DNA from 3 places in the Exiguobacterium sp. KKT215 genome. Region 2 is predicted to be linked to each of the others. Evidence: riboswitches for the same ligand, from Rfam matches in the RefSeq annotation. Region 2 holds a riboswitch; each other region holds the start of a gene.
What was found. Region 2 has a riboswitch for S-adenosylmethionine ahead of ACZ2GZ_RS01740 (2,3-diketo-5-methylthiopentyl-1-phosphate enolase). Riboswitches for the same ligand answer to the same signal wherever they lie in the genome.
Positions count from the first base shown of each region.

Region 1: another riboswitch for S-adenosylmethionine. It lies ahead of ACZ2GZ_RS04795 (methionine ABC transporter ATP-binding protein); the one in region 2 lies ahead of ACZ2GZ_RS01740 (2,3-diketo-5-methylthiopentyl-1-phosphate enolase).
Region 3: another riboswitch for S-adenosylmethionine. It lies ahead of ACZ2GZ_RS07330 (aminotransferase class I/II-fold pyridoxal phosphate-dependent enzyme); the one in region 2 lies ahead of ACZ2GZ_RS01740 (2,3-diketo-5-methylthiopentyl-1-phosphate enolase).

Region 1 covers NZ_CM145756.1:910,238-912,465, forward strand. The annotation lists gene ACZ2GZ_RS04785 (PTS sugar transporter subunit IIC) at 1-122, opposite strand, end outside; gene ACZ2GZ_RS04790 (thioredoxin family protein) at 301-567, shown strand; SAM riboswitch class I at 1,021-1,126, shown strand; gene ACZ2GZ_RS04795 (methionine ABC transporter ATP-binding protein) at 1,204-2,228, shown strand, end outside; gene ACZ2GZ_RS04800 (methionine ABC transporter permease) at 2,222-2,228, shown strand, end outside.
Region 2 covers NZ_CM145756.1:303,737-305,964, forward strand. The annotation lists gene ACZ2GZ_RS01735 (2-hydroxy-3-keto-5-methylthiopentenyl-1-phosphate phosphatase) at 1-15, opposite strand, end outside; gene ACZ2GZ_RS01740 (2,3-diketo-5-methylthiopentyl-1-phosphate enolase) at 12-1,169, opposite strand; SAM riboswitch class I at 1,239-1,340, opposite strand; SAM riboswitch class I at 1,546-1,648, shown strand; gene mtnK (S-methyl-5-thioribose kinase) at 1,730-2,228, shown strand, end outside.
Region 3 covers NZ_CM145756.1:1,406,018-1,408,245, reverse strand. The annotation lists gene ACZ2GZ_RS07330 (aminotransferase class I/II-fold pyridoxal phosphate-dependent enzyme) at 1-1,148, opposite strand, end outside; SAM riboswitch class I at 1,226-1,326, opposite strand; gene ACZ2GZ_RS07325 (AI-2E family transporter) at 1,500-2,228, shown strand, end outside.

The sequences.
Region 1 (2,228 bases), 610 kb from region 2:
AAGATGGCTTTCGTTAATTCACCGAGCAAAGCGCTCGGGATGAGGGCGATGAGAATGGCAAGACTGAGGCCGTTCAAGACGTTCATTAAAAATTGTTTTCCGGTAAGCTTCTCTTCCGTCATTGGGGATTCACCTGTCCTTTTCTACTGGTTTGCTGTTATGTACAAAAGCGATAAAGTTAATGACCATACTATGCCTCTTTCTGCCGAGCGTCAACAAGAAATGTTGAAATGTTCAGAATTTTCCATTTGAGCACAACTTTTGAACCGATTGGCCCGGATTCATATACTTAAAAGAGAGGTGAGCAAAATGATGACAGACGGATTCTTATATATATACGCCCCAATGTGCGGTACATGCGCCGTGGCCGAGCGGATGCTCTCGGTCGTCGAGGCGGTCGACCCAGAATTGAAAATTGAAAAACGCGATGCCAACTTTATCCCGAACGAACTCGAGGCGTATCAGGTCATGAGCGTTCCGGCACTATTGAAGCTGGAAAATGGCCAAGTTCGCGATCGTTTGTACGCATTTCAAAACGTCCAGCACGTCCTATCTTTCGTTAAGTGAGATAGGATGATTAGAATAATCTGAAAATTTTAAATAATCAGTTGACACAGAAAGTTCACGAATGATATATTCATTACAACATCTTACTTGAACACAACATAGGACGAGATTTTCCCGTCATCAAGACGTTTTCGAACAACCGCTGCATGAGCTTACGCGATTTCAGGTGGACCTTCCCTTCGATTGTCCCCCAAAAAAATCAAGCGTCGGGGCACCGGTCGCGTAATTGCATGGTCCGTTCGAAGACCGAGTGATGGTTGGGTAAAAGTCCCCCATATAAGGATGAATGCTCTGATCGGGCAAAAGAGGTTCATCTATGGGTTGTCCTTCAGTGACTCAAGGTGCTACGTTCTGTGTCATCCTCGGATGGCACCTTTTTTTATTTTGCTGAAAAAAATAGTTTGACATGAAAATAATGTGTCGCTATGATAAAGCTAATCAAATACGCAACCACTCTTATCAAGAGAGGCTGAGGGACTGGCCCTATGACGCCCAGCAACCGCGGAGCAATCCGAAATGGTGCTAATTCCAGCAAGGTGTATACCTTGGAAGATGAGAGCAATCGTTGTCCGTACGATAAAGTACGCACGTTTGCTCAAACGTGCGTACTTTTTTTGTTGTCAGGAGGGAAATGGATTGATTCAATTACGCAATGTGGCCAAATGGTTCGACACGAAAAACGGTCGGGTCCAGGCGGTCGATGATGTGTCGCTTACAATCGAAAGCGGCGAAATTTTTGGAATAATCGGATATTCAGGGGCGGGGAAGTCGACGCTCATCCGCTTGCTCAACCGACTCGAGGCACCGTCAAGTGGTGAAATCGTGGTCGCCGGCAGCGAGCTGACGAAACTCACACCAAAGGAACTACGCGGGGTACGTAAAAACGTCTCGATGGTGTTCCAACACTTCAACTTATTATGGTCGCGCACGGTCGCTGAGAATATCAGCTTCCCTCTCGAACTCATCGGGGTACCGGCGAGCGAGCGCAAACGCCGCGTCCAAGAACTCGTCGAGCTCGTCGGCCTCGCCGGACGAGAAGACAGCTATCCGTCACAACTATCAGGCGGCCAAAAGCAGCGAGTCGGGATAGCCCGTGCGCTCGCTACGAATCCAGAAGTGCTCCTCTGCGATGAAGCGACGAGCGCACTCGACCCGAAGACGACGGATTCGATTCTCGAACTGCTCGTCAGCATCAACAAGAAACTCGGTTTGACAATCGTCCTCATCACCCATGAGATGCACGTCATCCAAAAGATTTGTCACCGTGTCGCCGTCATGGAGGCCGGAAAGGTCGTCGAGACCGGACAAGTCGCCGACGTGTTCCAACACCCGGAACAGCCAATCACGAAAGAGTTCGTCAAGCAGATCGGCGCGGTCGAAGACATGTCGCTCACGTTCGAACATTTGAAAGCTCGTTATCCGAGCGGTCAAATCGTCAAGCTCAAATTCTTGAACGAGACGGCCGAACAACCGATTCTGTCGGAAGTGTTGAAGCAGCATGACATCGGCTTCAACATCATCGGCGGAAACGTGACGCAGTCACAAGTCGGTGCCCTCGGGACATTATTCATCCAATTGATCGGAGAGCCGGCTGAAGTCGAGCGGGCCATCGCCTCAATCCGATCACAGGCAGTGGAAGTGGAGGTAGAAAGCGATGTTTC
Region 2 (2,228 bases):
GATATGGACCGTCATCGTGACGCCCACGCCTTCAACGCGGTATCGAGCTCGTCCGTCTGTCCTTCGGTTTGGCCGAGAACGTGAGCGATCGCTTGTCGGAAAGCACGAGCCCCGGCGGCTGCGCCGTCCGGGTGTCCGTGAATGCCACCGCCGGCGTTGATGACGACATCCGTCCCGAAATCACGAATGATATCAGCGACGAGTCCTGGATGAATCCCGGCTGACGGGACCGGTAAAATCGGTTTCGACCAATGCGGTTCGGCGCTCTGGTCACGAATCGTGAACGCCTCTTCACGCGGTGTCGCGAGGGAGCCGTACGGAGACGGGAAGAGCGTTAAATCGGCCCCGGCGAGGCGTGGGAGTTTACCGAGTAAGAGCGAATGACTGATTGACCCGGTCAAGGCGCCGGCAAAGGCCGGATGTGCCAAGATGGGGACGTGGATATCCGGATCGTTCGCGAGTTCGCGCAGTGCGTCGAGACCGTACGTATAGACGTTGAACAGGAGCGCTGTCGCACCTGCCTCGATAAGACGGAGCGCCTGGTCACGTAGACCGAACACGGGGCCGCTCAGCGTGATGGCGTAGAGGACACGTTTCCCGGTCGCCTCGAAGTGGGCTTGAATGACGTCCGCTCCGATCCGGGCCCGTTCGAGCGATGGGGTGAGCGGGTTGTCGTATAAAATCTCGTCGTCTTTGACGATATCGATGCCTCCGGCGAACTGATCGCGGAGTTGCTGCTCGAGAAACGCGAGGTCACGGCCGATGACACCTTTGAAGATGCTCATGACGAGCGGGCGATCATGAACACCGAGTAAATCGCGAATTCCAGTGACCCCGAACTTGGCGCCTTTGAAATGAGGGGCGAGCGTCTCGGGCAACGTCAAATCAATTAACCGAATCGAATCGTCGAGGGACAGTTTCCCGAACGTCGTCGTCAAGATGGATGAAAAGTCAGGGCTGACATTATGTAACGGGTAGCGGATTGTGAAGCGGCTCGTCGTATCCGTATGTGTCGTCGACACGACCTCACCCCGGTACGCCTGTAACTGCTCTTGCTCTAAGTGAGGTAGCTCCGTCCAAGTACCGACGGTCAGCTCGAGGGCGATTTTGTCGGCGACGGTCGCGACCGCGTCCGTTCGTTTGATTTCATATGTGGCAGTGATACTCATATGGTTCCTCCTTCCAGGCAAACAAAAAATGACCCCATGCCGAGGCAAGAGGTCATCATAAAAAATGAACTCTTATCTCTCAGCTTTCGCTGCAAGAATTAGCACCGTGCCATCTCTGGTCGGTTGCTGCGACATCATCGGGCTCGTCCCTCCGTCTGCTCTTGATAAGAATGTGATTTGAAGTTGTGAAATTTAATTGAATTTTTGCACAGAATCATCATGTCGTCAATTCCTTTTTTTCCAAAAAAAATATTTTGGGAAGTTGTTTCCATATATGCACAAAAAAAGACGGAGTTGCGTCGAGAAAATGACGTTGACAATCGTGACGTCGAGTCCGTAATATTCATCACATAAGTTCACCGAATCGAATAACACACTCTTATCGCGAGTTGGCAGAGGGAATTGGCCCGATGACGCCGCAGCAACCGACCACTAGGCACGGTGCTACATCCACCAGACGAATGTCTGACAGATGAGAGGAACAACCATTTTGGCTGTGCCTCTTTCTCGCGGAGAAAGGGGCTTTTTTTGTGGGCAACGTACAGGAAGGGGAAAACATCATGTCATATCAACCATTTACAGAACAGACCGTCGTCGAGCACGTCCGTCAATTAGGATACTTGCAAGAAGGAATCGCCGAGTGCGAGGAGATCGGGGACGGCAACTTGAATCTCGTCTTTCGGATTCGCCAAGGCGAACAGCGCCTGATCGTCAAACAAGCGCTCCCATACGCCAAAGTCGTCGGTGAGAGCTGGCCGCTCACGCTCGAGCGGGCATGGATTGAACAGTTGGCACTCCGTGAGTTTGCGACTGTCGCGCCTCGATTCGTCCCGGCTGTCCTTGGCAGCGACCGGACACTCGCTTACACGATTATAGAAGATCTATCTGATTATGAGATTGTCCGCACCGGCTATTTGAACGGGGAGAGCTACCCGGAACTCGCCCGTCATGTCGGTGAATTTTTGGGCGAGACGCTGTTTGCGACGTCGGATTACGCAGCTGGACCGATCGCGAAGAAGCGGATTGAACGTGACTATTACAACCCGGAACTGTGTGACA
Region 3 (2,228 bases), 1.1 Mb from region 2:
AACAACCGCTCGATTCGTTCGACGGCCTCGTCAATCTTCGGTTCCGGTGAGACGAGACCGAAGCGGACGTATCCGTTCCCTTCCGAACCGAAGAAATAGCCCGGGGTGACGGCGACACCGGCTTCATGCAGCAGTTTCCGCGAGAACGACTTGGCATCACCCTCAGGCACTTTCGCCCAGACGAAGAACGAGCCTTCCGGCGGTTCGACGGCCCAGCCGGCCCGGTTCAACCCGTCAATCAGGCGATCACGCCGTGCCTCGTACAGTCGTGCCAAGTCATCGCGAATGGTACGGGGCGCCTCGAGCGCAGCGACAGCCGCCGCCTGGATGGCCGAGAACACGCTGACGTGGACGTGGTCCTGATACGTGTTGATCGCCTCGATGATGTCCGCGTTCCCGACGGCGAAGGCGACGCGCCAACCGGACATGTTGAACGCTTTCGACATCGTATATACCTCGATGCCGACTTCTTTCGCCCCTTCCGCCTGCAGAAAGCTAGGCGGGACATGGCCATCGAATCCGATGCTGCCATATGCGAAATCGTGGACGACCATCAAGTCCCGCTCCCGGGCGAAACGGACGGTATCGTCAAAGAAAGCGGGTGAGGCGACGGCTCCGGTCGGATTGCTCGGGTAGTTCAAATACATGAGTCTTGCATCTTGCGTATCGAGCGTCTCATAGTCCGGCAAGAAGCCGTTCTCTTCCCGGAGGACGAGGTCACGGACGACGGCACCGGCGAGGCGTGCCCCCGAGATGTAATCAGGATAGCCGGGATTCGGTAGCAAAATCCCGTCGCCAGGTTCGAGTACGCATTGCGGCAACGTGATGAGACCAGATTTTGAGCCGATGAGAATCGCGACTTCTGTCTCGGGATCAAGTTCGACTCCATACTCATTCAAATAGAACGTCGCCACTGCTTGCTTCAGGCGGGCCTGACCGCGGAACGGACCGTATTGATGGGTCGAGGCGTCGAGGAGCGCCGTCTGAAGCGCGTCACAGATTGGCTCAGGCGTAGGCAGGTCAGGCGTCCCTTGTCCGAGTCGGATGATGTCGCGGCCGGCTTGTTCGAGTTCGGCCACCTCGTTCGCGAGTCCGACGAAATGTTGAGGTGGTAACGTTTTAAGTAGATGTGAGCGTCTGTCAGTCATGAATAGTCCTCCTATGCAAAAAACACCCCTTTCCGCGGAAAGGGGTGTCGAGATACGGACGTATTCAAACAACCACCTTTCCATCTCTCAAGGTCACCTTGCTGGAATTAGCACAGTATTGAATCAATCTGTTGCTGAAGCTTCATCGGGCCAGTCCCTCCGCTTCTCTTGATAGAAAGTGTTTTATATGCGATTTGTCTTTTTGTAATATGTCACTTAGTTAACCAAACGTTACCAATCTTGTCAATCCTTTTTTGAAAATGAGCATGTCCTCTTGAATCCCGATAAAAAAACGTTCATAGTGAAAGTGAACGTTATTCTACAAAATTTAAAACATGAGGGGATGGACCTTTGGAATTAAACCGTCAATTGATTTGGAAGTTGAGCGTGATCGGCCTGATCCTGCTCGTGCTCTGGAAAGTCATCAGCGAACCGGATACGATTTCGCAGATGATGCATTATACGTTCCAGTTGCTGACGCCGATTATTATGGGAATCGCCATCGCGCTGCTCCTGAATACCGTCCTGTCCTATATAGAAGAACGGTTTCAACTAAAACGATATCAAGGCTTGCTAATCGTCTATATCATCTTTATCGGGATTCTCGTCATCTCTGCGGTAACGCTGTTCCCACGCATTTATTCGAGCCTCGCCTCGCTCATCGAGGAACTCCCGTCCTATATCCGGCAAATCGACGGGTATCTGTCACAGTTGAACACGTATTTGAAAGAGTATAACGCGACAGTCGCCCAGGCCATCGATTTCAGCCGGTTCGAGGAGCGCTACTCGGGCTGGGTCGAGACGGCCGTCTTGTCGTCGGTCAGCTACGTTTCGAGCTTCACGATGACGCTCATCAACTTCTTGATTGGGATCGTCATCTCGATTTATCTTTTAAAAGACAAAGAGATTTTTGCCCGCATGTTCAAGCGGCTGTTGTATGCGATGTTCCCGGTCGCGTCAGCCAAGACGACGATCGACATCTTCCAAGAGATGGATTACATCTTTAAACGCTATATCATCGGGAAGTCGCTCGACTGCCTCATCATCGGGGTGCTGGCCGTCGCCGGTCTGTTGATTATC